2 regions of the Rhodococcus sp. GQ147 genome follow, and region 2 is predicted to be linked to the other one. Evidence: riboswitches for the same ligand, from Rfam matches in the RefSeq annotation. Region 2 holds a riboswitch; the other holds the start of a gene.
The links. A riboswitch is a leader RNA that binds a small molecule or an ion and turns the genes downstream of it on or off. The one in region 2 is predicted to bind cyclic di-AMP.

Region 1 (15,287 bases), on a different contig from region 2:
ATCGTGCTGCCCGCGGCGGCGCCAAAGCGGTACTCGGCCCAGGCCGCGGCATTGGCGTCGTGTTCGAGAACGACCGGCAACCCGAAGCGTTCGGTGAGCGTCTCGGCGAGCGGCCTATCGCGCCAGGGCAGATGCGGTGCGAACCGCACGGTGGTGCGGTCCTCGGTGAGGAAACCCGCGACCCCCAGCCCGACCGCGCCGATGTCGTTGCGCTCACGCAGATGCTCGACGAGCCGGTGCAGCGCGTTCTCGAGGGCGACCGCGGAGGACGGCGTCTGCGTGCGCACACTGTCGACGACGTCGCCGTTACGGTCGACGGCTGCCGCGCGGATGCTCGTGCCCCCGATGTCGATCCCGACCGTGAGCCCGGGGTCGTGCGTGTTCACGTGCGGAGGTTGACGGAGATCGGCTCGAAGGCCGGACGATCCCGTGTCGGCGGATCGGGGGTCGGCTCGGGCGGGACGCCACCGGTCGAGGGCAGGAACTGCGCGAGGAACTTCCGCAGCAACGCGATCAACGCCGCCAGTTTCGACGCCAGCCTGCTGACCAGTTCGTGGTTCTCGCCGCGAACCAGGGCTGCGGCGGCACAGAGCGGGCACCACGCGCACCCGTTCGGGGTGGTCGCGGCCTCGGCGTCACCCGGCGCCGTCGAACCGGTCGCGGTATCGGGGGCGGTATGAGCCGACGCGTCGCCGGTCGCGGCGACGAACTGCTGCACCGTGCCCTCGACGCGGTCGAGCACGGCGTCGGCGAGCAACAACAACTCGGAGATCAGGGCTTCGTGGTCGTCCCTCACAGCGGCCACACCGCCGGATCCGGTACGAATCGCACCACCAGATCGGTTCCGTCGAACTCGGCATCGGAGACGGTGCACCGCCGCAGCCCCGAGGCGAGTCGCACCCGGCGTCGCATGCCGTCGGCGCCGACGACGAGGTCGTCGCCGATCCGTCCGAGTGTCAGGGACGCGGGATCGGCGAGCGGCAGGTACATGCGCATCGCGTACACCGACTCCACCCCCGTTCCCGATTCTTGCTGCACCCGGACCGGCTCGTCGGTCTCCGACGAGGGAACGAGTGCATCGCGGCGGAGCGCCGTGGCGAGCTCCTCCAGAGCTGCCAACCCTACCGGCTCCGCAGCACGGCGCTCGCACACGATCACGGGAACGTCGGTGACGGCCGCCCCGATCTCGGCGACGATCGCCTCGTGCGCGGCCCGTTGATCGGCCAGCAGCCGTGCAGCCGCACCCGAACCGCCCACCGCGGGGACGACGCCGTTGACGACGACCGCGTCGACGCGAATGCCGGACAGGGCGAGCCACGATCGCACCCGTGCGAGCTCGGCACGACCGGCGCGGTCGGGCGTCGCCACGATCACCGCGGCGCTGCGTCCGCGATCGTCGAGCAGGTCGCGTACCGCGGTGATCCCCGACAGCAACCGATCGAACAGCGCGACGAAGACACCCGTGCGGGGGTCCGGACCGGTGGCCGCCGCGACCCGGCTGTGCTGAGGCCAGATCCGTTCCAGCGAATCGGAGACCGTGCGCGGCGCGGTGAGGGTGCGCAGGGCGTCGGCGGAGGCCGGGGCGTCGACGACGACGAGAGCCCACCGTCCGCTGTCCGCGAGTCGCGCGACCTCGGCGAGCACGAGCAGTTCCTCGACGCCGGGAAGCCCGGTCAGTTCGTCGGGCTCGGGCAGGTCGAACTGGTCTGCGTGCTCGTGCGTCCCGGCGAGCGCCGCCATCGAGGCGAGGACCGCGTAGCGCGTGCGGAGCAGCTGCAGCGAGTCGATCTCGACCATGCCGAGGTTGTCCTCGACGGTGCGGATGTCCGTCGCGCCGGCGTCCCGGTTCGTGGCCGGAGGCAGGTCGAGCACGTCGCCGAGGGAGTGCGCCCGGTCGATGGACACGACGAGCACGGGTTCTCCCGCACGGGCGGTCGCGAGCGCCTCGGCCGCGGCAAGGGTCGTCTTCCCGGCGCCGCCCTTTCCGAGGAACCATCGCACGCGGGCCGGGGCGTGCCGGACGTTCAGCCCTCCACCTGCTTCTTGAGTTCCTTCAGCGCGGTGTCGGTGATGACCTTCTCCGCCTTGCGCTTGAACAGACCGATCATCGGGATCGTGAGATCCACGGTGAGCTGGTAGTCGACGACCGTGGTGCCGCCGGGGGCCTCGGTCAGCACGTACGAGCCGGACTGGGCCTTCTGGATCTCACCGCTCTCGAGCTCCCAGCTCACGGCACGGTTGTCGGACGCCCACTTGTACCGCAGGACGTAGGTGTCCTTGACGATGCCGGCGTCGAGGACGAAGCGCACGCGTTCGGCGCGGCCGTCGGGACGATGTTCCACGACCTCCACGGTCTTCGCCGCCGACACCCACGTCGGATAGGCATCGAAATCTGCGATGACCTCCATGACACGCTCGGCCGGCGCGTCGATGGTGATCGACCTCTTCGTCTTCTCGGCCATGTGGTGACGGCTCCCTTTCTCGGTCCCTCGGGTGTGCACCGATCAGTCCCGCCCCGAGGGTCTATCACACACCGTGGGAACAACGGTATCGGGACGACGCTCCTTCGGTGGCTTCAGTGTCGCGGCGGTTCACCTGCCGGACGACCGGCCTCGAGACGCTGCTTGACCTCGAAGGTCATCACCTTCCCTTGGACCCGGCGCGTACGGTTCATTCCCGCGAGGTCGAGACCCGCCACCCGCTCGGGCGCGACACCGGCCGGCTCGCAGTGCAGGAAGTAGTGGATCACCGCGCCGTCGAGAACCGGCTCGATCCACACCTCCATCGTTCCGTCGAGCGGACCCGACACCGTCCACCGGATGCCCTTCTCGGCTCGGTCCTCCCGCACGGTCAGTACGAGATCGGGCCACCATGCACGCCACCGATCGAGGGCCGCGACCTCCTCGGCGATGCGCTCCGGAGGCGCCGCTACGAAGGTCTGGTCCGCCACCTGAATGCTGCTCACGCAGAACAGCTTCACATATCGCGTCGGCGGCCCGTCCGGTCACCCCGCCGACGGCGTCACCGTCTCGTTCGGGGGCGCCGAGGCGTCGAGATAACCGCGCAATCTTGCGCCCAGGACGTCCCATCTCCAATCGCTGGAGACCCACTCTCGACCGGCCGCGCCCATCGCGGCGGCACGATCGGGATCGGCGAGGACACCGGACACCGCGGTCGCGACGGCTGTGACGGAGGTGCCGTCGACGACGTAGCCGGTGCGACCGTCGCGCACCGTTTCCGGGGCACCACCCGACCGGCCTGCCACGACGGGCACCCCGGTCGCGGACGCCTCGAGGTACACGATGCCCAGGCCCTCGACGTCGAGACCGCCGCCGCGGGTCCGGCACGGCATCGCGAACACGTCAGCGATGGTGTGGTGCGCGGCGAGCTCGGCCGACGGCACGGTGCCGGTGAATACGACGTGCTCCTCGACATCCGTGCGGCGCGCGAGCTCCCGCAGGCGCGACTCGTACGGTCCGCCGCCGACGATGACGAGGACGGCACCGTCGATCCGCTTCCGGATCGCGGGCAGCGCGCGGATGAGCACGTCCTGTCCCTTGCGCGGCACCAGGCGCGACAGACACAGCACGGTGGGCCGGTCGCCGAGACCGTAACGTGCCCGCAGTTCGGCGCGGGCCGCCGGATCCGGCCGGAAGACGTCGGTGTCCACCCCGGACGGCAGGTGTTCGAGACCCGCTTCGGGGCCGAATGCCGAGGCGAACCGCCCCCTCGTGTAACGACTGACGTAGGTGACGGTGTCGGTGTGCTCGCCGATCCGCCGCAGCGCCTGCCGGGCGGCGGGAAGCATCGACCATCCCACCTCGTGGCCGTGGGTGCTGGCGACGATGCGATGAGCGCCGGCGCGGCGCAGCACGGGCGCCAGCAGCGCCAACGGTGCAGCCGCTCCGAACCAGACGGTGTCGCAGTCGTGTTCGGTGAGCAGCCGCGTGGCCCGTCGCGCGACGTCGGGTGTCGGCAGCATCAGTGTCGTGGGATGACGGACGACCTCGAAGGGGACTCGTGCGTCGAACTTCACATGGCTGTCGCCGCGCCACCGCGGCGCGTAGACGACCAGGTCGTCGGACGGCAGCTGGTTCGCGAAGGCGTGCAGATAGGACTGGATGCCCCCCGGTCGGGGCGGGAAATCGTTCGTCACCAGCAGGGTCCGCGACATGGGACCACCGTAGAAGCAGCGCGACGGGAAGGCGCCGACGGGTCCCGAGCTCCGGACGGTGCCGATGGGCCCGGCCCGGACCGTCCCGGTCAGCGGATGTCGCGGATGCGCTCTCCGAGCCAGCGACCCCAACCGCCCACGAAGCCGGCGGTGTCGACGCCGAGCAGGTCTGTGAGCACGTCGTCGAGGTGTTCGTCGGTGACGGGACCCGCGGCGAGGGCGCGGTAGAGGGAGACGAGCGTGTCGTGTCCGAACTGGTCCGCGGTGTACGCGGCGATCGACCAGGAGCTCTCGTAGGCGAGCGTCGACCGGTCGCCGATGAAGTCGCCGTCGGCGGGCAGCGACGTCGGTGCACCCGACGCCCGTACCTGCCGGGTCAGCGTCGGCGCGATCCGCTGCACGTCGACCGGCCCGGTGGCGAGGCCCTCCGCGGCCGTGCGGTGGCCGACGTAGTCGGCGAAGCCCTCGAGGACCCACATCGGGGAGCCGTCCACGGTGCCGGCGCGTGCGGCGACGTGCACCGTCTCGTGCGCGAGCACGATCCGGCGAGAGGTGTCGTCCAGCCGGTCGCTCGCGGCCGGGTTGAAGACGATGCGCTGCCCGGTGGCGATCCCGCGCTCGTGGTCGACATCGTCGGAGACCGCGACGGCCGCGATGTCGTCGCCGTCGTGTCGTGGCCCGACGAGGTGCGAGAACTCCTCGTGTGAGGACGTCACGACCACCAGTGCGCGTCGCGGCCAGGAATCGCCCCAAAGGTCGTCGACAGCCTCGACCACCGACGGCAGTTCGCCTGCCAGGTCGTCGACGAAGGCGGCGTTGTCCGGGTGTCCGATCACGAGCGAGCGACCACCCTCGGTCTGCGCGGTCGCGAGGTGGAGGCTGCCGTGGTCCCAGGGCCCTCGCCAGGTGACGGTCTGCGCCCCGGCGAGATCGGGTGCGTCGTCGGCGATCCGCCAGCCCTGCGGTCGGTGGACGAACAGCACGGTCACCGGTCGCCGGGTGGGTATGTCGTCGATTCCGTCCACGGCGTACCGCAGGTGGACGCGGTGCGCCCGTACCTCGTCGGCCGCGAACCGGGCGATCGTCTCGGGCGGCAGGGGCAGCGCGGGTTCGGAGGCGAGTTCGTAGCCGAGATCGGCGAGGGGAACGGCGGAGATCGCCGCGATCCGCTCCCGTTCGGCGTCGAGGAGTTCCGGAGACGCGTCGTCGATCAACTCCGCGAGGGACCCGTCGTCGCCGGTCCGGACGGCGTGCGCCCAGTCGTCGAGCACGACCTGCAGTTCGGCCCGTACCCGACTGTCGGCGTCGTCGGTGTCCACCGGGTCGACGGCCAGCAGCAGTCCTGCCGTGACCAGCGCGACCACGAGTCCGGCCAGGCCGAGACGTTCCCACTTGCGGGTACCGGCGGTGAAGGACGATCGCGCGGGCACCGCGTCAGTCTAGGTCGGTGTCCGAGGGTGGTCCCGTACGCCCTCGCCCACCGGCTGCGATCCCGCCTCTACCCGGTCAGTACCGCCGGGCGCTGTGGAACGGGAAGCGATCGATCGACTGCACCTTCACCGGCACACCGAAGGTCGACGCGTGCACCATGTTGCCATCGCCGACGTACATGCCGACGTGGGAGGCGTCGTCGTAGAAGATCACGAGGTCGCCGGGCTGCAGATTGTCGCGGGAGACGGGGATGCCGCCCTGCGCCTGGGCCTGACTCGACCGGGGCAGTGATTTGCCGACCTGGTTGTACGCCCACACCATGAGTCCCGAGCAGTCGAACTGGTCGGGGCCGGTCGCGCCCCACACGTACGGCGAGCCGATCCGCGACAGGGCGGCGCGGAGCGCGGCGCCGTTGCTGCCGGGGACGAGGTGCTGCAGGATCTTCTCGGCGTCGAGGCCCGGAGGGAAGGGAGTGCCGGCGAGTTCTGCCTTCTCCGCGTCGCTCAGCGCCTCGAAGGCGTTCAGGACCCCTTCGATCTGCTCCTCGAGTTCGGCCTGTCGCCGCTGGAGTTCGTCGCGGAGGGTCTGGGCCTGCTCGGCGGCGGCACGCGCCTCGTCGGCGGCATGCTGCGCGGCGACGGCCGCCTCGGCCGCAGCGGCGGTGGCCGCCCGGAAGCCCTCGACCTCACGCGAGGTCTGCTCGCCCAGGACGTCGAGCAGGACCATCTGGTCGAGCACCTGCTGGGGCGAGTCGCTCACCATGACGGCGAACAGCCGGTTGGTGCGCGCACCGCGGTAGTTGGCCCGCGCGAGCTTGTCGACGGTGGGCTTGAAGCGGGCGATCTCGGCGCGAGCGGCGCCGAGCGCGTCGTCGGCCTGGCCGGCACGCACCTCGGCCTCGTGCTGCGCAGCGACCTTCGCTTCGAGATCGGCCCCGGCGGCGTGCAACGCCTCGGTGGCCTGTTCGCTGCGACGCGACAGATCCGCGAGGTGCTCGAGGCGTGCTGCCGGGCTCTCCCCTGCGGGTTGCGCCGTCGCCGGCGCCAGGGTGAAACCGAGGACCATCATCACGAGGGCTACGACGAGCGCCGGACGGCCGGTCCGTCGCCTGTCCTGCACTCGTACGAGGTGCTTCGTCCTGTCGGAAACCACGTGGGCTCGCATCCTTTCCCAAAGGTCTCGATCAGGTTACGGAATTGCATAGGTTTGTGTCTACCTGCGAGTAGCCCTCCCGCGCAGCGGCCGTTTGTGCAAGCAGTTCCTGCATCGGAAAGGACGTGCAGACACACGAGGAGGGTGGGTCCGGTACGTACCGGACCCACCCTCCTCGGGCAGTGCGTCGGCGCTGGAGCGGGGGTGCTCAGCCCGATCGGAAGCGACGGGCGCCGACCGATCAGAAGCGACGGGCGCCGACCGATCAGAAGCGACGGGCGCCGTCGACGGGCATCGAGTTCAGCGGTGCGATCTTGACCGGCTGGCTCGAGGTGGAGGCGTGCACGATGTTGCCGCCGCCGATGTAGATGCCGGTGTGGCTGCCGCCGTAGAACGACACGACGTCCCCGGGCTGCAGAGCCGCGACGTCCACCGGGGCACCGGCGGAGGCCTGCTCGTAGCTGGTGCGCGGGACGCTCAGACCGGCCTGCTTGTAGGCCCACTGCACGAGACCCGAGCAGTCGAAGGAGCTCGGGCCGGCAGCGCCGTAGACGTAGGGGGCACCGATCTTCGACTGCGCGGCGTCGGCAGCGCGCTGGCCGACAGAGCTGAAGGGGGCGGTGAAGGAACCGGACTGAGGCGCGGGGGCGGCCTCGGGGGCCGGCGGAACGATGTTGGCGATCTCCGGCGGCACGGTCACACCGGCCGGGAGGTCGAACGTTCCGACACCGGGAATGTTGATCGGCTCGGCCATCGCCGGGCCGGCCGAGACGGTGACTGCTCCGAGAGCAATGGCACCGGCGACGAGTGCGCGCCGGACGATGCGCGTGCTGTTGTTCGAAACCACGAGGGGACGTTCTCCGTTTCTTCCGTTCACCCGCCGACCGAGTTAGCTGACGGGTTCGGGCCGGAAGATCAGCCCTACCCCTCCCCGCGAGCAGCGGAGGGGATTCACCCCGAGTACTACGTGTGGGTCCCCGGCTCACCGCTCCCGCAGACGGGAGAAGCGATTAGGCGGTAACCGTGCGGCTCCGACCCGGGGGTGGGGCGGAAACTCTCCGCTCGGTCTCGAAAAGATTACGAAACGGCATCGGTGAAGTCGACCGCCTTGCCGTGCGACCCGACCTTCTCGGCCCACCCCTGGAGGAATGCCGTCGCGGGGCAACGGTCCGATAACGGCGCGGTAACGGCCACTGTCCGGCGCGCCTCCGCTCGGGAGAGGCCCGGCGCCCGTTTCACCCGAGTTCCTTCCGGAAGAACCAGGTCAGGGCACGCTGACTCATCGACCGTCGACGAGGCGATGCGCCCGATTCGCCGGATTGTCGTTCCCGGAGGCCGATCGGTCTGTTCTCCGGCCTCCGTTTACCCTTCATCGAGCCGAAAAGAACGCAGTGTGATCCTCGTCTCCCCCCGCTCCGAAGCCCGCTCGACGGCGTGTCGGTGACGCTTCCTAGGCTCTGCCGCATGACCTCGCCGCAACCATCCGCCCTCGGCGTGCAACTCGGTTTCGACGAGCTCGACACTCCCCTGCGCGAGACCACCTTCGTCGTCGTCGACCTCGAGACGACGGGCGGGAAGGCAGCCGAGGACGCCATCACAGAGATCGGCGCCGTGAAGATCCGCGGGGGCGAGGTGCTCGGCGAGTTCGCGACCCTCGTCGATCCGGGACGACCCATCCCCCCGTACATCGTGCAGCTCACCGGCATCACCACCGCCATGGTCTACGCGGCCCCCAAGATCGAGGAGGTGCTGCCCGCCTTCCTGGAATTCGCGTCCGGAGCGGTGCTCGTCGCACACAACGCCGGATTCGACGTCGGCTTCCTCGAGGCCGCCACAGCGCAGTGCGAACTCGCGTGGCCCCGCTTCCAGGTGCTGTGCACCGTCAAGCTGGCCCGCCGCGTCCTCGGACGCGACGAAGCGCCGTCGGTGAAGCTGTCCGCGCTGGCCGAACTGTTCCGGGTCTCCACCGTGCCCACCCACCGCGCCCTGGACGACGCACGCGCCACCGTGGACGTCCTGCACGCCCTCATCGAACGGGTCGGCAACCAGGGCGTCCACAGCCTCACCGAACTGCGCGACTATATGCCGGTGGTCACCGCCGAGCAGAGGGCCAAACGCGCACTCGCCGCGCATCTGCCGCGCAAACCGGGTGTCTACATGTTCCGCGGCCCGTCGGACGAGGTGCTGTACGTCGGCACGGCGGTCGACCTGCACCGGCGTGTCCGTACCTATTTCACGGGCTCCGAGACGCGACCGCGGTTGCGCGAGATGGTCGCGCTCACTACACGCATCGATCACGTCGAATGCGCCCACGGGCTCGAGGCCGGCGTCCGCGAACTCCGGTTGATCGCGGCCCACACCCCTCCCTACAACCGCCGGTCGAAATATCCGATGCGCGGTTGGTGGATCATCCTCACCGACGAGGCGTTCCCGCGCCTCGCCGTGAGCCGCACCCCCGGACCCGACTCGGTCGGCCCGTTCTCGGTGCGCGCCGACGCCGCGGATGTCGCGGCACTGCTCGCGGAGATGTGCGGTCTGCGCACGTGCACGCGCAGGATCGGCCGTACGGCCCGCCACGGCGACCGCTGCCCGCCCGTCGCGGTCGGGGGCTGCGCCGCAGCCGCCTTCGGGGTCCAGGACGCCTCCGCCTACGCAGCCCAGGTCGAGCGTGCGCGCGCGGTCGTCCGCGGAACCGCCGACGACGCCGTCGAATCGGCGCAGCAGCGACTCGACGCCCTCGTGCGCGACCAGCTGTTCGAGAACGCCGCCCGCCTGCGCGACCGCCTCGCCACCGCCCTCGTCGCGCTGCGGCGCACGCAACGCCTCGCGGCACTGGCGGCCGTCGACGAACTCGTCGCCGCGCGACCGCGGGCCGAGGGCGGGTGGGAGTTCGCCGTCGTGCGCGCCGGTCGTCTCGCGTCCGCCGGAGTGGCACCGCGCGGTGTGCGCCCGATGCCCGTCGTCGAGGCGATCGTCGCCGCGGCCGAGACGGTGCGGCCGTCACCCGGCCCGCTCCGGGGCGCGTCCCCGGAGGAGATCGGTCTGGTCGCACGTTGGCTCGACGGCGAGGGCATCCGCATCGTCCGGGCGAGCGAGGGCTGGTGCGAACCGACACGGGGTGCGGGCCGGTGGAGCACGTGGGCCGAGCTCGCCCGCGACGCCCGCGCGGTCCGCAGGCTCCTCTCCGCCGACGACCCGCACCGCTTAGGCTGATGCAATCCCCGAGGAAGGTTGAAGGAGACCACATGATCAACGCGATCGTCCTGATCGACGCCGAGGCGAACCGTATCCCCGAAACCGCGCAAGCGGTGGCCGACCTCGACGGTGTCGACACGGTGTACTCCTGCGCAGGCGACGTCGACCTCGTGGCCGTGGTCCGGGTCCGCGACCACGAGAAGATCGCGGAGGTCGTCACCCGGGGCATCAACAAGATCGACGGCGTGACGAAGACCGTCACCCACATCGCATTCCAGTCGTACTCGAGCGCCGACGTCGAGGCCGGCTTCTCGATCGGGAACTGACACCCCGCAGCACCACCGACGACCGCCGGGCCCGCACCGATGCAGTGCGGGCCCGTCGTTCGTGTGTCCTTACTCTTCTCCGGTCATTTCTGTCCGGAACCGGCACCCAGCCGCGTGGTGACCTCGGCCCACTGCTCCAGGACGGCCGTGGCCCGGCCGCTGTCGATCGCCTCTGCCGCCGTCTCGAGCCCGGCCGTGAGGGCATCCTCGAGAACGCCGTCGACGCCCCGGAAAGCCGCGATTGCCCCGGCGGCGTTGAGGAGCACGGCATCGCGCACCGGCCCTGTCTCCCCCGCCAGCATCGCCCGCGCGATCGCCGCGTTCTCCGTGGCGTCGCCTCCGCGGAGTGCCTCGAGCGGAACCCGTTCGATACCGAGATCGCGCGGATCGAGCGTCACGACCCGGACCTCGCCGCCGTGGACGACGTGCACGCGCGAGGTCGTGGAGGTGGTCAGTTCGTCGAGACCGTCGTCGCCTCGGACGACGAGCGCCGAATTGCCGCGCTGCGCGAGCACACCGGCGACGGTCGGGACGAGCGGTTCGAAGGCGCACCCGATCAGGCCGGCGCTCGGGCGGGCCGGATTGGTGAGCGGGCCGAGGACGTTGAAGACCGTCGGGATGCCGATCTGCTTGCGCGGTGCGGCCGCGAAACGCAGCGCCGGGTGGTAGACCGGCGCGAAGCAGAATCCGATCCCGGCCTCAGCGACCGAGCGGGCCACCTCGTCGGGTCCGAGATCGATGTGCACTCCGAGCGCTTCGAGCACGTCGGCGCCGCCGCTCTTGGACGAGGCGGCGCGGTTGCCGTGTTTGACCACGCGGATACCCGCTGCGGCGACGACCAGCGAGGCCATCGTGGAGATGTTGACGGTGTTCGCCCGGTCGCCACCGGTGCCCACGACGTCGACCACGTCACCGTCGACCGGGACCAACCGGGCGTAGTCGAGCATCGTGTCGGCGAGTGCCCGCACCTCCTCGGGTGTCTCGCCCTTCATCTTCAGAGCGACACCGAAGGCCGCGATCTGAGCGGGAGTGGCGTTGTCGGAGAAGATCTCGCTCATCGCCCATCGCGCCTCCGCGGCGGACAGGTTCTGCCCGGCCGTGAGCACTCCCAGGACGGAGGGCCAGTTCTGCGTCACCTCGTCCGCGTCTCGCGTCGCGTTCATCGCACCTGCCCTCGCCGCATCTCGCTCCTCACCGGGCACCGGCGTGCCCTCCGACCGGTCAGCTTAGCCAGCGGAATCCTGCGGTTGCAGAGCGTCCCATCCCAGGGCCGTTCCACCGAGCCGCTGGGCGAGCGAGGCCATGCGCGACTTCTCCTGCGCACAGTGCAGTGCATCGAGGACCTGCACGCGCTGCAGGATCACCGAGGCGCCCGCGACGGCCGCCGCTGGGACGTTCCCGTCGCCGGTCCCGGCCACGACGTAGCCGTCCTGCCCGGCCAGTTCCGCCGCCCGGTCCACCCCGTCGGCGGGCAGGGCGAGGTGGTGCCGCAGAACCGCCTCGTCCTCGGCCTGCCACACAGGTGTCGCCTCGGCGGCACGCTCGAGCGCCGTCGAACACGCCTCCGCGTCGTCGAAGGACGAGACGACCACGACCAGGTCGGGCCGGTTCGCGTCGAGCGGTTCGCTGCGCCGACCGATCAGGGACCGCAGCCACCCCCGAACACCCTTTCCGGTACTCATGTCACCACGATCGCACGTGACCTCCGCGACCCTCCGAAATGTCCCGTGTGGCACCCCTCCGAGCACCCGCCACCGAGTGCCCACCTGGAGAAATACAGGTCCGGGACCTGCACGGACGCGCCGATTTCGGCCCCGATTGCCCAAGACGTACTACGACGGGTCATACTAGCCAGCGTGACGAGCGCAGTAGGGACTTCAGGATCTGCAATCACACAGCGCGTGCACTCGTTGAACCGGCCCAACCTGGTCAGCGTCGGCACCATCGTGTGGTTGTCCAGTGAGCTCATGTTTTTCGCAGGGCTCTTCGCCATGTACTTCGTGGCACGGGCACAGGCCCCGGAGGGCATGTGGCCGCCCCCGCCCACCCACTTGAACCTGTGGTTGGCGGTACCGATCACCATGGTGCTGATCGCTTCTTCCTTCACCTGCCAGCTGGGCGTCTTCGCCGCCGAGCGCGGCGACGTCTTCGGCCTGCGACGGTGGTACATCATCACCCTCGGCATGGGCACCTTCTTCGTGCTCGGTCAGGGCTACGAGTACATCACCCTGGTGAAGGACGGCACGACCATCCCCGGCAGCGTGTACGGCTCGGTGTTCTACATGACCACCGGTTTCCACGGCCTGCACGTCATCGGCGGCCTCATCGCATTCGTGTTCCTGCTGTTCCGCACGAAGGTCAGCAAGTTCACGCCTGCACAGGCCACTGCGGCCATCGTCGTTTCGTATTACTGGCACTTCGTCGACATCGTTTGGATCGCGCTGTTTGCCACGATTTATTTCATCCGTTAGCCAGCTGAACGCCCAGGCAGCCCCCTGACGTCCAGTCCGTCCCGACATAAAAAAAGGGATACAGATGAGTTCATCCCCACCTCTCGCCTCCGAGGGTGACATGCCCGGTCGATCCTCTGCAGCCGATGCTGCGAAGTCCCGCCGCCAGCGCAAGATGCGCCGGCGCGTCACCGGAGCGTTGGTCCTTGCGCTCGGTCTCCTCAGCGCAGGCTTCATCGCCTCCGCGCTGACACCTGCCCCGCAGGTGGCTACAGCGCAGGACGACCAGAGCGCTCTGATCCGCGAGGGTCAGCAGCTCTACGAGACCTCCTGCGTGACCTGCCACGGTGTCAATCTTCAGGGCGTCCAGGACCGCGGTCCCAGCCTCATCGGTGTCGGCGAGGCCGCCGTCTACTTCCAGGTCTCCTCGGGCCGCATGCCGATGATGCGCAACGAGGCCCAGGCCCTCCGCAAGGACCCGAAGTTCGACGCTGCGCAGACCGACGCGCTCGGCGCGTACATCCAGGCCAACGGTGGAGGCCCGACGGTCATCCGCGACGAGAACGGCGAGATCGCCCAGTCGTCACTGCGCGGCAACGACATCGGACGCGGTTCGGAGCTCTTCCGCCAGAACTGCGCGTCCTGCCACAACTTCACCGGACGCGGCGGCGCGCTCTCGTCCGGCAAGTTCGCACCGAACCTGGATCCGGCCAACGAGCAGCAGATCTACACCGCGATGCTCACCGGCCCCCAGAACATGCCGAAGTTCTCCGATCGTCAGCTGACGGTCGAGGAGAAGAAGGACATCATCGCGTACATCAAGTCCGCCAGTGAGACGAGAGACCCGGGTGGCTACGGGCTCGGCGGCTTCGGCCCCGGTGCCGAAGGGCCGACCATGTGGGTCGTCGGCATGGTCGCCGTCGTCGGCGCTGCACTGTGGATCGGAGCAAGGTCATGAGTGGCGGCGAAACGCCGAACAAGCACACGGTCGAAGATCTCGACCGGATGAGCCGGGACGATCTCGTCACGCTCGGCACGAACCTCGACGGCGTCGACGTCGCGTTCCGCAAGGATCGCTGGCCCGTCGAAGGCACGCGTGCCGAGAAGCGGGCCGAGCGCAACGTCGCTTTCTGGTTCGCCCTCGCGGGCATCGCGGGTGTCGCGTTCATCGCGATCTACCTGTTCTGGCCATGGGAGTACCAGGGCATCGGCGACGAGAACTACGGCTGGTACAGCCTCTACACCCCGATGCTCGGACTGACCCTGGGTCTGTCCATCCTCGGCATCGGCGTGGGCGCGGTGCAGTTCACCAAGAAGTTCATCCCCGAGGAGGTGTCGATCCAGGATCGGCACGACGGCGGCTCGCCCGAGGTCGATCGCAAGACGATCGTCGCCGAGCTCTCCGACTCGCTCGAGACGTCCACCCTGCCGCGCCGTAAGCTGATCAAGCGCACCGCGATCTTCGGTGGTGGCGCGCTCGGCCTCGGTCTGATCATGCCGCTCGGCGGCCTGATCAAGAATCCGTGGGCCGAGGGTGACCAGTCGTCGCTGTGGGTGTCGGGCTGGACTCCGCGCTACCCCGGCGAGACCATCTACCTGCGTCGCGACACCGGCCGCCCCCAGGACATCGTCCTGGTGCGCCCGGAGGACCTCGACGCCGGCGGTATGGAGACGGTGTTCCCGTTCCGCGAGTCCGATCGCGGTGACGACCACGCTCTGCTGCAGAGCCTGCGCGGCATCCGCAACGCCGTCATGCTCATCCGCCTGCGCACCGAGGACACCGAGCGTGTCGTCAAGCGCAAGGGCCAGGAGAGCTTCAACTACGGCGACTACTTCGCGTACTCGAAGATCTGCACGCACCTCGGCTGCCCGACCTCGCTCTACGAGCAGCAGACGCACCGCATCCTGTGCCCGTGCCACCAGTCGCAGTTCGATGCGCTGGAGTACGGCAAGCCGATTTTCGGTCCCGCTGCTCGCGCACTGCCGCAGCTTCCGATTACAGTGAACGAAGAGGGCTTCCTGGTCGCCAACGGTGACTTCATCGAGGCACTCGGCCCGGCATTCTGGGAGCGTCGCCCGTGAGTACTGCAACCCCGTCCCGCGCCGCACAGATCGGCGAGAATCTCGATTCTCGCTACCACCTGTCCGCGGGCATCCGCCGCCAGATCAACAAGGTGTTCCCCACCCACTGGTCCTTCCTCCTGGGTGAGATCGCGCTCTACAGCTTCGTCATCCTGTTGATCTCGGGTATCTTCCTCACCCTGTTCTTCGACCCCTCGATGGCGCACGTCATCTACGAGGGCGTCTACACGCCGCTGCGCGGTGTGGGTATGTCCCGCGCCTACGAGACGACCCTGAACCTCTCCTTCGAGGTCCGCGGTGGTCTGTTCGTGCGACAGATCCACCACTGGGCAGCACTGATGTTCGCAGCGTCGATCGTCGTCCACCTGCTGCGCGTGTTCTTCACCGGTGCGTTCCGGCGTCCGCGTGAGGCCAACTGGGTGATCGGCTCGCTGCTGCTCATCCTGGCGATGTTCGAAGGCTTCTTCGGTTACTCCC
Region 2 (15,287 bases):
CCGCGTCCTCGCGCAGACGGGTGGGCGACGACGACCAGGCCGCGAGGATCCCTTCGCGTAACGCCGCGATCCCGAACGGATCCGCGGGGTCCGGCCGGGTCACGTCAGTCGGTCTGTTCCGACTCGGACGGGGACGGCTCGGACGACTCGGGGGCAGACGACTCGGGGGCGAGCTCGTCCGTGGAATCGGTCGGCGTGGACTCGGTGCTCACGACCTCGGTACTCACGACCTCGGTGCTCACGACCTCCGTGGTCGCGGACTCCGCAGGCGCCGAGCCGGCCGGTCCGACCTCGACGACCTCCACTGCCGAATCGTCGAACGCCTCGTAGATCGGCGAACCGGCGCCGGTGGGCAGGGTCGTGTCAGAATGCGCGCCACATCCGTACTCGGCGTGCACGACGTGACCGTCGGCGGCGAACTCGTTGCCGCAGACGCCGAAGGCCGCACGCAGCGATCCGGCGAGCGGAAGATAGAAACCACACAGGCGGCACGAGGACGGAGCGGCCTTCGCCATCTCCGAGTCGGGACCGTATTCGCTGTCGAACCAGCGCTGTGCTGCCTCGAGGCGACCTTCCAGACTCATGACCTGCTTGCGGCCCAGCCCGATCTCGAGGGCGGTCTCATCGACCTCGGGGTCGCCGGACAGCATGTAGCCGGGAACCAGGCGCACGTCGTCGGGAGCGGGAGCCAGCAGGTCGCCGGGACCCAGATCGCCGGGACGGATCCGCTCGCTCCACGGCACCCACGCGGGGGCGACGAGCGCGTCGGGACCGGGCAGGAGCACGAGTTCGCTCACAGTCACCCGATCCGAATCCGGGGCGGCGGCCACGACGACGGCCCACTGCCAACCGCGGTAACCCGGCAGCTCCGAGGCGAAACGATGGGTGGCCGAGCACTCGTCCTCGCGCGTCACGCCCAGATAGGCGCCGACTCCACCGTCTCCGAGTTCGTCGAGTGCGGCCCGAGCGAGGTCGACGGCGTCGGCGAGCACGGAACGCACCGCCGGATCGACCACGGGGTTCGTTCCTCGGGAAGTGGAAGCAGAGGCAACACTCACGACCCCCATTCTGCCTGACCTGTCTGCTCCGGCGCCTGCGGGTCGCGGAAGGTCGTACAGGCACCGCTCACACGCGAGGTGCAGGATGGGCGCGTGCCCCGTCTTCTCCTCTCGGCCGCGGTCGCGACGGTCGTCTGCGTCACCACCGCCGGATGCGGCGACGATCTCGTCGCCGAACCCGGTCCACCCGCCACCGAACTCGGTGTGGAAGTCGTCGCCACGCACCCCCACGATCCGGAGGCGTTCACCCAGGGCCTCGAGATCGACGAGGGCGAACTGCTCGAAGGCACCGGCCGGGCCGGGCGCTCGTGGGTGTCGGCCCGAGAGGTCGACCTCGACGGCGGGACCGTCACCCTCGCCGAGACCGAGCGCACCCGCGAACCCGTCCTCGACGACCTCTTCGGTGAGGGCATCACCGTGGTCGGCGACGAGGTGTGGCAGCTGACCTGGAAGGACGGCACGGCCGTCCTCCGCGATCGCGACACCCTGCTCGAGAAGCGCCGGGTCGACTACGACGGCGAGGGCTGGGGGCTGTGCGCGCAACCCGGCCGTCTGGTGATGAGCGACGGCTCGGCCGAGCTGATCTTCCGCGACCCCGTCACCTTCGACGAACTCGGGCGCGTCACCGTGCACCGGGACGGACGTGCCGTGTCGAAGCTCAACGAACTCGAGTGCGCCGAGGACGGCAGGGTCTGGGCGAACGTGTGGCAGACGGACGAGATCGTGCTGATCGATCCGGCCTCGGGCCGTGTGGAGGCCCGGGTCGACGCGGCTCCGCTGCGTGATCGGCTGCCCGCGGGAGCCGATGTGGACGTCCTCAACGGCATCGCACGGATCCCCGGGACCGATCGGTTCCTGGTGACGGGCAAGTACTGGCCGACGCTGTTCGAAGTGCGTTTCGTGGAGTGATCCGGGTGGCATACCGATCGCGGCACGCGTCACTCGGGCCACGTGCCGCCCTTGTGTTACAGCCGCTATCGCGTGGGGAAGAATCGAAGACGTGACCGAACCGGACGAGCGACCCGCCCCCGAGGGAGCGGACGGCCGTGTCCCGGGTTCGCAGCATCCGGGGTACAGCAACTATCCGCCTCCGCGCCGCGTCTCGGGCCGTCGCACTCCCCTGCCGCCCCTGCATCCCGTCGACCATCCGCGCCGACCGCCGGGTGCGTCGGCGGCCGGTCGGGCGGAGTCCTCGTCCGAGACCGACTCACCGCGCGCTCCGCGCATGCCGCGGAAACTGACGGTGACGCGGGTCGCGGCCCTGCGCAGCCGCGAACTCACCTCGAAGGGCATCGCGACCTTCCGCCGAGCGGCCACGGCCGACGGCGCCGACAAGTCGGGCCTGACGGCGCTCACCTACGCGACGATGGCGAACTTCGCCTCCGACGCGGCCATCGCCGTCGCGCTCGCGAACACCCTGTTCTTCTCGGCGGCCACCGGTGAGGACAGGACGAAGGTCGCGCTGTATCTGCTCATCACGATCGCGCCGTTCGCGATCATCGCCCCGCTCATCGGGCCGCTGCTCGACAGGTTGCAGCACGGTCGTCGCGTCGCGCTGGCGACGTCCTTCGCGCTGCGCACGGTGCTCGCGGTAGTGCTGGTGTTCAACTTCGACAGCTGGCTGTTGTATCCGGCGGCGCTCGGCATGATGGTGCTGAGCAAATCGTTCGCGGTGCTCAAATCCGCGGTGACACCCAGAGTCCTGCCACCGGAGATCGATCTGGTGCGGGTGAACTCCCGGTTGACGGTCTTCGGCCTGGTCGGCGGCACGATCGGTGCCGGCGCGATCGCGGCGGCCGCGGCATGGGCATTCGGTTCGTCGGGCGCACTGTGGCTGTGCGCCGGGATTACCGCATTCGGCGCCTATCTGAGCATGCGTATCCCCGCCTGGGTCGAGGTCACCGAGGGTGAGGTGCCGGCGACGCTGTCGTACCACCGCTCCGACGCGCGCACCGAGGTGCTGAACGCCGACACCGTGACCGAGGTGATCGTCACCAAGTCCGGGAAACGGAAGCAGCCGCTGGGACGGGCGGTGGTGACCGGACTGTGGGGCAACGGCACGATCCGCATCCTCACCGGCTTCCTGACCTTGTTCATGGCGTTCGTCGCGAAGAACACCACCGGACAGGATCCGCTCATGCAGGCCGCGATGCTCGGTGGTATCGGTGCCGCCGCCGCGGTCGGCAACTTCGCGGGCAACGCGACCGGAGCGCGACTCGCGCTCGGACGGCCCGCTCTCATCGTCGTGCGGTGCACCGCCGCGGTCGTCGTCGTGTCCGCCGTCGTCGCTGCGACCGGCAACGTCCTGGCCGCCGCGCTGGCGGCGCTCGTGGCGGCGTGCGCCAGCGCGCTGGCCAAGGTCTCGCTCGACGCATCGCTCCAGCAGGACCTTCCCGAGGAGTCCATCGCGTCCGGATTCGGCAGGTCCGAGACGGTTCTCCAGCTCAGCTGGGTGTTCGGCGGAGCGATGGGTGTGCTGTTGCCGACCGAACTGTGGCTCGGGTTCGCTGTGGTCTCCGTCGTGCTGGTTCTCGGATTCGCGCAGACGGTGCTGACATACCGTGGGGGGACATTGCTGCCGGGATTCGGCGGCCGTCGACCCGAACGCGTCTCCACCGAGACGGCTGCCGGGCGGAGGCGCGCCGGTGGATCCCCTACCGAAGATTGGAACAGTTGAGTTGCAGGCCCGGACGAAGAAGACTCTCGCGCTGCTGCTGGTGGCCCTGGTGGTCGTGGTAGCGGGAGTCGCCGCCACGGTGTGGAAACTGGTCGATTCGGCCGAGCCCACGCTCCCCACCATCACCGCGTACGCACGGGGAAAGACCGTGACGGTCGATCCCGCGCAGCACTGCAATCTCTATCTCGAGGACTGCGTGGAGAACCCGATCGGTCAGCTCGACGTGCCGGCCGGCTACCCGCTGCAGCTGTCGCTTCCGAACGAGATCGCCGATGCTCCGTGGCGCATCCTCACCGTCTACGGCGACACGCAGACCGGGCAGACCTACATCGACGGCGCGATGTTCGAGGCCGGTGCACGCCGCACCCTCACCGTGGAGAGCTCCCCGGAGCTGCAGTTGCTCGGAGTGGAGATCCAGCTGCCGTCGGCCGTCGTCGACGAGGCCGGTGAACCGATCGCGCACGCCGTGTGGGCCGTCAAGACGTTCTGAGTCCCGACCCCGCATACGACGACGGGCCGTCCTCGCACACGGCGAGGACGGCCCGTCGTGGTTCGTCCCTAGTGATCGAGCTCGCGCGCGATCGCCCGCATGACCTCGGAGATGCGCTGCCCGGTCTTGCGGTCGGGGTAACGCCCGCGCCGCAGATCGGGCTGGACCGCTGCTTCGAGCAGCTTGATCATGTCCTCGACCATGCCGTGCAGTTCGTCCGGCGCGCGGCGCTTCTGCTGGGCGGGAGCCTCGCGGCGACCCTGCCGCAACGTGGGCTGCTCGAGGAGCTCGACCTTCAGCGCCTGCGGACCCCGGCGGCCCACCGCCATACCGAACTCGACGCGCTGACCGGGCTTGAGCGCTTCCACTCCCTCCGGCAGTGCCGAGGCGCGGACGTAGACGTCCTCACCCTCGTCCTGGGACAGGAAGCCGAAGCCCTTCTCGACGTCGTACCACTTCACCTTGCCGGTCGGCACCGCGCTCACCTGCTCCTCGACAGCTGTGCCCCACAGCGGGGCAACCCGTTTACCATGCAAAACAACGCGCCCCGACTCGGTCGAGCGGGACGCGTAGACACCTGTCAGTGTACCCGCAGAGGTGGGTCCGCCCCCGAATCGTCTTCCCGCTCCCGGACGTCACCGTCCGTCCTTGCGGCGACTACCGTGGTCACGTGGGTACTTCATCTTCGGATTCGTCTGCCGCCCCGCGTAACGGCCTCCTGAAGGCCGCGATCGCCTGCTTCGTCGTCGGTGTGGTGGCGGTCGTCGCCATCTTCCTCATTCCGGCGGTCACCGACGGCACGCCCGGACTCGCGCTGTATCTGTTGACCCTCGCATGGCCGTTGGGTTTCGCCCTCGCCATCGCCTTCGCGCTGCGCTCGGGCCGGCGCGCTCGGAACGGAGACCGGACATGAGGATCCTGCTCAACATCATCTGGTTGATCTTCGGCGGGCTGTGGCTCGCGCTCGGCTACTTCGCGGCAGGTCTGATCTGCTGCATCCTCATCATCACCATCCCGTTCGGCATCGCGTCGTTCCGGATCGGTATCTACGCGCTCTCGCCGTTCGGCAAGACGACGGTCGACAAGCCGACGGCCGGCACCATGTCGCTGATCGGCAACGTCATCTGGATCCTGGTGGCCGGTATCTGGCTGGCCCTCGGCCACATCGCCACCGCGCTCGCCATGGCCGTCACGATCATCGGCATCCCGCTCGCCGTCGCCAACCTGAAGATGATCCCGATCTCCCTGATGCCCCTGGGGAAGGAGATCGTTCATGTGGATGCCCGCCCGAGTTACATGTGATCTTTCTCACATAACGAGCCGATAACGAGCAGGACTCGAAACGAAATTTCGGGCACCCGGACCCCACTACCTGGGACTTCATTCCCTGGTCCGCGCCACACACGTCTGTCGCCACACGAATCGGCGCGTTATCAATTGGTGACACTTCGCCCTCGGAACCGTTACCGTCATGTCCGGTCGAACCGCCTGGCTCGACCGGTCCGGAACCGCCGCGCCAAATTCCTGTCCCGTGGTTCCGGAAGTCCCGACGAACGATCCACAGGGGACAGGAAACGGGGGACCCACCGGTCTCCCAGGAACCGATCGGCCCACAGCCGGACGGTGTCCAGGAGGCCCGGGCCGACGCAAGCGCGACGGTCCTCGGGGTGAAGCCGAAGGCGCTCCCAACGGAGCGACACGGCCGGGCGACCTCTTCAGCCCGAACCCGACAGCTGACCTCGTAGGTGCGTACGGAGAGGAACACGGAACCGACATGAGCGGACGCCATCGCAAGCCCACCAATACCGGTCGTACCGTCGCGAAGTTCGCGCTGACGGGCGCAGTCCTCGGCGTCACGGGTGTCGCGTTCAGCGGCACGGCCGCTGCCGCCCCCGACTCCGACTGGGACCGCCTCGCACAGTGCGAGTCCGGCGGCAACTGGGGAATCAACACCGGCAACGGCTACCACGGTGGCCTGCAGTTCTCGCCGAGCACCTGGAACGCCTACGGCGGCCAGGAATACGCCGCCTCGGCCAGCCAGGCCAGCCGCGAGCAGCAGATCGCCGTCGCCGAGCGTGTCCTCGCCGGCCAGGGCTGGGGCGCATGGCCCTCCTGCTCGTCGAGCCTCGGCCTGTCGAGCGCGCCCACGCAGCGCTCCGTCGACGCAGCGCCCGCCGAGACCCCTGCGCCGGCCATCCAGAACGCTGTCCCGCAGCTTCCGGAGACCCCCGCTGTCCCCGCCGAGGTCCAGGGCGTCCTGGCCGGCTTCGAGCAGGGCGTCACCGCACTCCAGGACGCCGGTGTCGAGCTCGACCCGAACATCCTGGACGCCGTTCGCGCGGTGCTCCCGCAGTAACACCCCGAACATCCCTGAAGGGCCTCGCACCGTTCACGGTGCGAGGCCCTTCCGCATATGCGGACGACCTTCGTTCATCCCTCACACACGACGACGCCCGGCCCCCACGAAGGGACCGGGCGCCGTACGGAAGAGTCTGTTCGGTGATCCGCGATCGGATCAGCGGTTGATCACCGTCTTCGGATGCGTGTAGGGCAGGTCCTCGACCGGCAACGGGAACACGGTGTCCTCACCGTACGGGGAGAGCGGACCGGAACGCGTGGACGACAGTTCGGTGACAGCGTGCTCACCGTCGGCCAGCTCGGGCCATCCGTGGTCGACGTAATGCTTTTTCGAAGAGGTAGCCATGCGCTCATTTTGGCAGGTGAGTTCGGGGCCTGCTACCGCAGGTCTCTAATCTGGAGGGGATGTCCCCGACCACGCCCGCTCCCGACACCGCCTCGGACTCCCTCGCCCGCTGGCTGGCAGGTCGACGCGACACGGATCTGGCCGCCACGCTGCGCGCCCGTCCGGATCTCGTAGTGCCGCCACCGGCGAGCATGAACGTGCTCGCGAGCCGGGCTCAGCAACGCGCCTCGGTGTTCCGTGCGGCCGACGAACTCGACACCGCCGCCTTCGGGATCATCGAGGTGCTGGCCCGTCTCGGAGCGGTGGACACCCCCGTCTCCCGCGCCGCCGTGCTCGACGAGGTCTCCGGCCGCATCAGCGCGAGGAATCTCGACCGGATCCTGTCCACCCTGCGCTCGCTGCTGCTCGTGTGGGGGTCCACCGACGAACTGCGTCTCGTCGCCGCCGCCGTGGACGCCGTTCCGTGGCGCGTCGGACGCACCGGCGACGTCACCGGACCGTCCCGGCAGGAGCTCGACGACCTCCTCGCGGCTCTTCCGCCCGAGCAGCGCAGCATCCTCGACACCCTGTCGCGTACGTCCCCGATCGGTCGGACCCGCGACGCCGCACCGGACACCCCCGCCGACCGGCCCGTGCAGAAACTGCTCGCCGCCGGACTGCTCTTCCGCATCGACGACGAGACCGTCGAACTCCCCCACCGGGTGGGCCAGGCACTGCGCGACGACGCTCCCTTCGATCCGGCGGCGCTCGCTCCCCCGCGCGCACCGAAACCCACCCGATCGACCGCCGACGTCAATGCGACCGCCGGCGGCGCCGCCCTCGAACTGCTGCGGCACTGCGAAGACGTTCTCGACACCCTCGGTGCGCAAGCCGCCCCCGTCCTCAAGGCCGGTGGGCTCGGTGTCCGCGAACTGCATCGCATCGGGAAGGCGGTCGGACTCGACGACGACGAGACGGCGCTCGTCGTCGAGGTCCTCGCGGGTGCCGGTCTGATCGCGCGGGGCCTCCCCGATCCGCCGACACCGGGGGACGACGATCACTGGGCACCGACCACCGCCACCGACGCGTGGCTCGCGTCCTCCCCCGCCTACCGCTGGGCCGTGCTCGCCGGTGCCTGGCTCGATCTGCCGCGCCGGCCCTGGCTGATCGGCCGGCGCGACCAGAACGACAAGCCGGTCGCCGCGCTGTCCGACGAGGTGAAGTCCCCTACTGCCGCCCGCGACCGACGGTTGCTGCTCGACGCCCTCTCCGACGTGCCGGCGGCGGGCACGGACGTCGCCGACCTGCGTACCGCTGCGGCGTGGCGTCGTCCTCGCTGGGCGAGTCGCTTCGACACGACGAGCGTCGTGGAGACCGTGCGCGAGGCGACGACACTCGGTCTCGTCGCGCACGGCATGCTCGCGTCGCCGGGCAAGGCGCTGCTGCACGGCGGCGACGCCGAGGCCGAGATGGCAGCGGTGCTCCCCGAACCCGTCGACTACGTGCTCGTCCAGGCCGACCTCACGGTCGTCGCCCCCGGACCGCTCGTCCCCGAACTCGGCGAGCGGATCGCGCTCGTCGCCGACGTCGAATCGGCCGGTGCCGCGACCGTCTACCGGATCGGCGAGAGCAGTATCCGGCGCGCGCTCGACGCCGGGCTCGGCGCGAGCGACCTGCACGGCCTGTTCGCGACGCATTCGCGCACCCCGGTGCCGCAGTCGCTCACCTACCTGATCGACGACGTCGCGCGTCGCCACGGACGCCTGCGGGCCGGTGTGGCGACGTCCTTCGTCCGCGCCGACGATCCGGCCCTGCTCACCGAGGTACTGTCCGCCCCGGTCGCCGCCACGCTCGCCCTGCGCGCGGTCGCCCCGACCGTCGCGATCTCGCAGGCGCCTCTTGCCGAGGTGCTCACCGAGCTGCGCGCCGCTGGTTTCGCTCCCGCCGGGGAGGACGCATCGGGAGCGATCGTGGATCTACGGCCCCGGGGTGCCCGCGTCGCGATGCCGCGTGCCCGGGCCCGCTATGCCGGGCCCACCGCGCCGAGCGACGAGCAGCTCGACACCCTCGTGCGCACGCTGCGCGCCGGCGACCGTGCGGAGTCCGCGACACCGACGGCCTCGGCACGTGGTGACGGCAGCCGGTCCGGCGGTGCGGCGACGCTCGCGCTGCTGCAGCTGGCCGTGCACGGCAAGCGCAGCGTCACCCTCGGCTACGTCGACGCTCAGGGTGTGGCGACGCGCCGCATCGTCGACCCGGTGTCGGTGGGCGGCGGGCAGGTGCAGGCCTTCGACCCGGCGACCGGCTCGGTGCGCAGCTTCGTCCTGCACCGCGTTACGTCGGTGGCGCTGGTCGACTGACGACGGACCCGGGTGCGGTTGATCGAGCATCGCCTGGAACCGCCCACCACCGGCCCTTGGGCGGAGAGGCTCAGCGCTGCGTCGCGAACCCCACGAACGCCCCGCCGACGGTGAACTGGTTCTCCGGCCGTGGGAGCCCGTAGTGCCCACGCAGGGTGGATTCGGTGTACTCGGTGCGGAACAGACCGCGCTCCTGCAGGATCGGCACCACACCGTCGACGAACTTCTCGAGCCCCGACGGCAGCACGGCGGGCATGATGTTGAAGCCGTCGGCCGCGCCGCTGTGGAACCAGTGCTCGATCGTGTCGGCCACCTGCTCGGCCGTGCCCGCGAAGGTTCGATGGCCGCGACCGCCGCCGAGTCGTTCGATGAGCTGCCGCACCGTGAGGTTCTCCCGTCGCGCGAGCTGCACGATGAGCGTGTACCGGCTCTTGGCTCCCTCGATCTCGTCCTCGGACGGCAGGTTCTCCGGCAGCGGCTCGTCGAGCGGAAGCTGCCCCGGCCGCAACCCGAACCGGTCGGCGAGCTGGTGGCGCGCGTACTCGGGCGAGATCAGCCGGGCCAGTTCGGCGTCGAGTTCGCGTGCCTCATTCTCCGTATCGCCGATGACGGGCACGATGCCCGGGAGGATCAGCACCTGCCGCGGGTCGCGGCCGACCTTGCCGACCCGATCCTTCACGTCGTCGTAGAACGCCTTGCCCTCCTCGAAGGTGGGCTGGGCAGTGAAGATCGCCTCGGCGTACAGCGCGGCGAAGTCCTTGCCGTTCTCCGACGAGCCCGCCTGCACGAGCAGCGGATAGCCCTGCGGCGACCGCGGCACGTTGAGCGGCCCGGCCACCGAGAAGAACTCTCCCTCGTGTTCGAAGGTGTGGACCTTCGCGGAGTCGGCGTGGATCGCCGCCTCCTTGTCGGCGACGATCGCGTCGTCCTCCCAGCTGTCCCACAGCTTGGTCGACACCTCGACGAACTCGGCGGCCCGCGCGTAGCGGCTCTTGTGCGCCGGCACGCCGTCGAGACCGAAATTGCGAGCGGCGTCGTCACCGGCGGTAGTGACGATGTTCCAGCCGGCCCGTCCCCCGCTGACGAAATCCAGCGATGCGAATCGACGCGCGAGGTTGTAGGGCTCGTTGTAGGTCGTCGACGCGGTCCCGATGAGACCGATCCGCTCGGTGGCCGTCGCGATCGCGGTGAGGATGATCGTGGGTTCGAGCTTGCCGCTCGGACGCCGTTCGGGATTCGCGAACAGCACGGGGCTGTCGGCGAGGAACACCGAATCGAACCTGCCACGCTCGGCGGTGCGGGTGAGCGAGATGTAGTGCTGGATGTCGAGATTCGCGTTCGGGTCGCTCTCCGGCAGACGCCAGGCCGCTTCGTGATGGCCGACGGGCATGAGGAAGGCGTTGAGGTGCAATCGACGATCGGTCATGTCTTCTCCTGTCGTGAAAGGTCTTTCGTCACAGTTGCGTGATGACACCGAGGGCGGTGAGGAGGTCTTCACGGATGTCCCGGAAACCGGGATCCGTGATGGAACGGGGCTTGTCGAGATCCACGTGGCAGTCGACGGCGAGGCGCCCTTCGTCCAGCACGACGATCCGGTCGGCGAGCACTATCGCCTCGTCGACGTCGTGAGTCACGAGCAGCACGGTGGGACGGTGCGCGCGGACGAGGTCGTCGAGCAGTCCGTGCATCCTGATGCGGGTCAGGGCGTCGAGCGCGCCGAACGGCTCGTCGGCGAGCAGCAACTGCGGCTCCCGCACCAGGGCCCGGGCCAGCGCGACACGCTGTTGCTCCCCGCCCGAGAGTTCGAGCGGCCAGGCGTCCTCGCGCCCGGCCAGGCCGACCTCGACCAGCATCTCGGATCCCCGGCTCCTGCCCTGCCTGTCGAGCCCGAGCGTGACGTTGTCGAGCACGCGCAGCCAGGGCAGCAGGCGGGAGTCCTGGAAGGCGACGGAGACCTTCTCCGGTACCGCGAGGGCGCCGCCCCGGATCTCCACGTCGTAGTCGAGGCCGGCGAGCGCATGCAGCAGGGTGGACTTCCCGGATCCGCTCCTGCCGAGCAGGGCGACGAACTGTCCGTCGGGGATCTCGAGGTCGAGCCCGTCGAGCACGTTCCGGTCGCCGAAGCCGCGGATCAGGCCGCGGATGCGTACGGCGCTCATCCGCCCAGCGTCTTCCGCCAGGCGAGCGCCCGACGCTCGACCAACCGGAGACCGGCGTCGGATGCCAGACCGAAGATGCCGTAGACGAGCAATCCGACGAGGATGACGTCCGGCTGACCGTAGTTCTGGGCGTTGAACATCATCTTGCCCAGGCCGCTCACGGCGTTGATGCTCTCGACCACGATCAGGGTGAGCCACGCACCGGTCACCGCCAGGCGCAGACCGAGGAAGAATCCGGGCAGCGCTCCTCGCAGCACCACCTTCCACACGAACTGTGCGCGAGTGAGAGCGAGGACCTCGGCGAGTTCGACGTAGCGCTGTTCGAGGGCCGTGAGAGCGTTGTGCGTCTGGATGTAGATGGTCACGACCGTCCCGAGTGCGATCACCGTGATCTTGAAGGTCTCGCCGATGCCGAGCCACAGGATCAGCAGCGGGATGAGACCCAGCGTCGGGATCGCACGCTTGAACTGCACAGGGCCGTCGATCAGTGCTTCACCGGTGCGCGTCAGGCCGGATGCGAGCGCGAGCGCGGTGCCGATGACACATCCGATCACGAAGCCCAGCACGGCACGGCTCAACGATGCCAGGATGTGTTGTTGCAGAGTTCCTTCCGCGACGAGTTCGACCGCGCTGGTCACCACCGTCCAGGGAGCGGAGAGCTTGCGGTCGTCGATCCATCCGGCACCCGACCCGATCGCCCACACGACGAGCAGCAGAACCACGCCGGTCATGCGCGAGAACGGGACGGCCTTGCGGAGACCGAGCCGCCGGAGCGGCCTGATCCCCTCCGTCGGTGGCTGATCGGTGGGGTCCGGTGGGCGGGCGCCGACCTCCACCGGCCGTGTCAGTGTGCTGGTCACGAATCCGACCCCTTCCGGTACTCCTGAGGAACCGACTCCGCGGCAATCGTTTCGAATCTGCGATCGAAGATCTGCTCGACGTCGAACTCGTCGAACCATCCGGCCTCATCGAGCAGTTCCGAGGTCTCCTGCGTCCATTCGATCGCGGAGTCCCAGTCGGTGGGATATGCCGGTTTCTGGCCGACGGTTTCGACGATCCGCCTGCCGTCCTCGTACGACACCCCCTCGCTCTCGACGTAGTACTTCCGAATCCACTCGTCCCGGTTCTCCCACGCCCAGACGTCACCCTGTGCCCACAACGGGATGAATTCCTTGATCGCCGCGACCTTCGCAGGATCCTCGAGCACGGACACCGGAGCCCACAGAACACTCAACGCGTCGACCTCGGGCGTGAACACCCCTCGCGCGCCCTCGGTTTCGTACTGGTTCAGGTACTTCGTGAGGGTAGGTTCCGCCAGCGGTGCGACGTCGACCTGTTTCGCCTGGAGCGCCGTGAGGAACTGCGTGCTCGGTAGTTCGACGAATTCCACCTCGTCGAGACCGATTCCGGCCGACTTCAGCGTCCGGAGCACGACGACACCCTGGGCCTGCCCCGGCGACAACGCGATCTTCCTGCCGCGCAGGTCGTCCAACGAATCGATGTCTGTACCGGGTGCCGTCGCGAGCGAGTACTGCGGCGAATCCTTCTCGCGTACGGCGACGATCCTGGCGTCGAGCCCGGTGGCACGTGCCTGGATGGGAGGAATCGCCGCATTGACCGCGAGGTCGACGGCGTCGCCGCGGAACGCCTGGATGACGTCGGGACCGGCCGAGACGTCGGGCCAGTCCGACACCGTGAACGGCAACTCGTCGATACGACCGGTCGCTTCGAGCTGGATACGGGTGGGCTTGACGGCAATGCTCAACGACGTCCCCGGTGGAATCTCCTCGGGGATTTCGGCGTCGGCGGACAATCCCCCGGTCGAACCGCCGGCGCACCCGGTGAGCACGACGCTCAGTGCGGCCGCGACGACGATCGGAGCGCGCGATCTTCGAGAGCGCACGAGTGAGGACACGATCATGAGAACTCCTTGCGAAGGTGAGGGGCGCGACATCGCGCGAATACGCCGACGTGCGCCACCGGAAGACGAGCGGGAACCCGAGCGCGGGCCCGACCGCGAGGACAGCAGCCCCGGAAACCGCAGTCCCGAAATCAGCGGTCACGGTACGGAGAACAGCGACAGTGCGGACAGCCACGGAACCGCGATCGGTGGACGACACGACACGCACGGTGTTCGCGACGCGAGGCACTGCGGCCTGCGATCACGGTCCGGCCCATCGCTCTCCCCCGTCCGCCCGGGCTGTGGACGTCCTCTGTCTGCACAGCATCGCCGGTGACGGTATCGGCCGCGCGGAACTTCCCGACAGGGATCAGCGCACGGTGAAATCAACTCCGGACACCGGAGTACGGAACATTTCAGCGCCGTGTTCGGATGGCGCACAGAATAATTCGAGCGACTGGCTTTTTCCGGGAAATGACGTATGGTGTGGTCTTGTCGAGTGGTTGTTCATCGAAGATGGAGTGACAATGGCCGACAAGGGCAAGAACTCGAAGAAGCCAGCGAAGTCCCTGAAGGAACGTCGTCAGGAGAAGCGGCAGAAGGCCGCCGAAGCCGGCGAGTTCATTCGTAAGCGGAAGCGGAGCTGAATCCGGTTGCAGGCCATGGATCTCGAAATCGCAGCACTCGAAGCGCTGTACGACAAGATAAGTGGATTGTCCGGTCGGGAAACGGGCACCGACGCACAGCGGCACGGATATCGCGCCGCCTTGGCGCGTGCACGGGTGTTCGTTCTCGACGAGCGTGCCGGCGCGATGAAACAGCCGGCCTGAGAAAAGAGAAAATCGGTACTGGAATGAAGCGGACGCTGCATGCCCTGGACAAGATCCAGGAACGACTCGAATCGGAACTGGATTCGAGACCTCCCACCTCTGAGAAAGACGCCGGCTACCGGTCCGGTATCTCCGAGGCGCTGGTGTGCGTGATGGAGGTGCGGCAGTCGCTCGCACGGTGAGTACGCCGTGAAACCGGTCGGCCGTGCGTTCCCGCCACGGGGGAACGCACGGCCGTACACCGTCGTGGTGGCGCGGTACGGCCCGAACCTGGAGAATGGGAAAGTTCTACTTTCCATCCACAGGAGGCACTCGTGGCCGACGGACCGCTCATCGTCCAGTCCGACAAGACCGTGCTCCTCGAGGTCGATCACGAACGGGCGAACGAGGCGCGGCAGGCGATCGCACCGTTCGCCGAGCTCGAACGCGCCCCCGAGCACATCCACACCTACCGGGTGACGCCGCTGGCATTGTGGAACGCCCGTGCCGCCGGTCACGACGCCGAGCAGGTCGTCGACGCGCTGGTCTCGCATTCCCGGTTCGCCGTCCCGCAGGCGCTGCTCGTCGACATCGTCGACACCATGAGCCGCTACGGGCGCCTCCAGCTGGTCAAGAACCCCGCCCACGGCCTGACCCTGGTCAGCCTCGACCGGGCGGTGCTCGCCGAGGTCCTGAGAAACAAGAAGATCGCCCCGATGCTCGGTGCGCGCATCGACGACGACACCGTGATCGTGCATCCGAGCGAGCGCGGACGCGTCAAGCAGATGCTGTTGAAGATCGGCTGGCCGGCCGAGGACCTCGCGGGGTACGTCGACGGCGAGGCCCATTCGATCTCGCTGGACTTCGAGACGAACCCCTGGCACCTGCGCGACTACCAGGAACTGGCCGCCGACTCGTTCTGGTCGGGCGGCTCGGGTGTCGTGGTGCTGCCGTGCGGTGCCGGTAAGACGATGGTCGGCGCGGCCGCGATGGCGAAGGCCGGCGCGACGACGCTCATCCTCGTGACGAACACGGTCGCCGGGCGCCAGTGGAAGCGCGAGCTGATCGCCCGCACCTCCCTCACCGAGGACGAGATCGGCGAGTACTCGGGCGAGAAGAAGGAGATCCGCCCGGTCACCATCGCCACCTAC

Region 1: another riboswitch for cyclic di-AMP. It lies ahead of AC6CID_RS06715 (C40 family peptidase); the one in region 2 lies ahead of AC6CID_RS05875 (transglycosylase family protein).

What each region holds. Positions count from the first base shown of each region.
Region 1 covers NZ_JCAXDU010000004.1:149,970-165,256, forward strand. Annotated here, with positions in the region: gene AC6CID_RS06675 (ROK family glucokinase) at 1-386, opposite strand, end outside; gene AC6CID_RS06680 (hypothetical protein) at 383-805, opposite strand; gene AC6CID_RS06685 (ArsA family ATPase) at 793-2,001, opposite strand; gene AC6CID_RS06690 (SRPBCC family protein) at 2,025-2,462, opposite strand; gene AC6CID_RS06695 (hypothetical protein) at 2,576-2,965, opposite strand; gene AC6CID_RS06700 (glycosyltransferase family 4 protein) at 3,005-4,174, opposite strand; gene AC6CID_RS06705 (hypothetical protein) at 4,264-5,604, opposite strand; gene AC6CID_RS06710 (C40 family peptidase) at 5,681-6,724, opposite strand; gene AC6CID_RS06715 (C40 family peptidase) at 7,023-7,604, opposite strand; cyclic di-AMP (ydaO/yuaA leader) riboswitch at 7,620-7,784, opposite strand; gene AC6CID_RS06720 (DEDD exonuclease domain-containing protein) at 8,222-9,970, shown strand; gene AC6CID_RS06725 (Lrp/AsnC family transcriptional regulator) at 10,003-10,278, shown strand; gene trpD (anthranilate phosphoribosyltransferase) at 10,362-11,441, opposite strand; gene AC6CID_RS06735 (hypothetical protein) at 11,505-11,960, opposite strand; gene ctaE (aa3-type cytochrome oxidase subunit III) at 12,135-12,749, shown strand; gene qcrC (cytochrome bc1 complex diheme cytochrome c subunit) at 12,850-13,686, shown strand; gene qcrA (cytochrome bc1 complex Rieske iron-sulfur subunit) at 13,683-14,810, shown strand; gene qcrB (cytochrome bc1 complex cytochrome b subunit) at 14,807-15,287, shown strand, end outside.
Region 2 covers NZ_JCAXDU010000003.1:283,364-298,650, reverse strand. Annotated here, with positions in the region: gene AC6CID_RS05915 (sacsin N-terminal ATP-binding-like domain-containing protein) at 1-103, opposite strand, end outside; gene AC6CID_RS05910 (DUF3027 domain-containing protein) at 105-1,016, opposite strand; gene AC6CID_RS05905 (glutaminyl-peptide cyclotransferase) at 1,152-1,967, shown strand; gene AC6CID_RS05900 (MFS transporter) at 2,059-3,735, shown strand; gene AC6CID_RS05895 (DUF2771 domain-containing protein) at 3,737-4,225, shown strand; gene AC6CID_RS05890 (cold-shock protein) at 4,294-4,701, opposite strand; gene AC6CID_RS05885 (hypothetical protein) at 4,896-5,138, shown strand; gene AC6CID_RS05880 (YccF domain-containing protein) at 5,135-5,527, shown strand; cyclic di-AMP (ydaO/yuaA leader) riboswitch at 5,849-5,989, shown strand; gene AC6CID_RS05875 (transglycosylase family protein) at 6,000-6,581, shown strand; gene AC6CID_RS05870 (hypothetical protein) at 6,741-6,929, opposite strand; gene AC6CID_RS05865 (helicase-associated domain-containing protein) at 6,989-9,268, shown strand; gene AC6CID_RS05860 (LLM class flavin-dependent oxidoreductase) at 9,339-10,694, opposite strand; gene AC6CID_RS05855 (ABC transporter ATP-binding protein) at 10,723-11,448, opposite strand; gene AC6CID_RS05850 (ABC transporter permease) at 11,424-12,287, opposite strand; gene AC6CID_RS05845 (ABC transporter substrate-binding protein) at 12,284-13,348, opposite strand; gene AC6CID_RS05840 (hypothetical protein) at 13,537-13,974, shown strand; gene AC6CID_RS05835 (hypothetical protein) at 13,990-14,157, shown strand; gene AC6CID_RS05830 (hypothetical protein) at 14,181-14,339, shown strand; gene AC6CID_RS05825 (DNA repair helicase XPB) at 14,472-15,287, shown strand, end outside.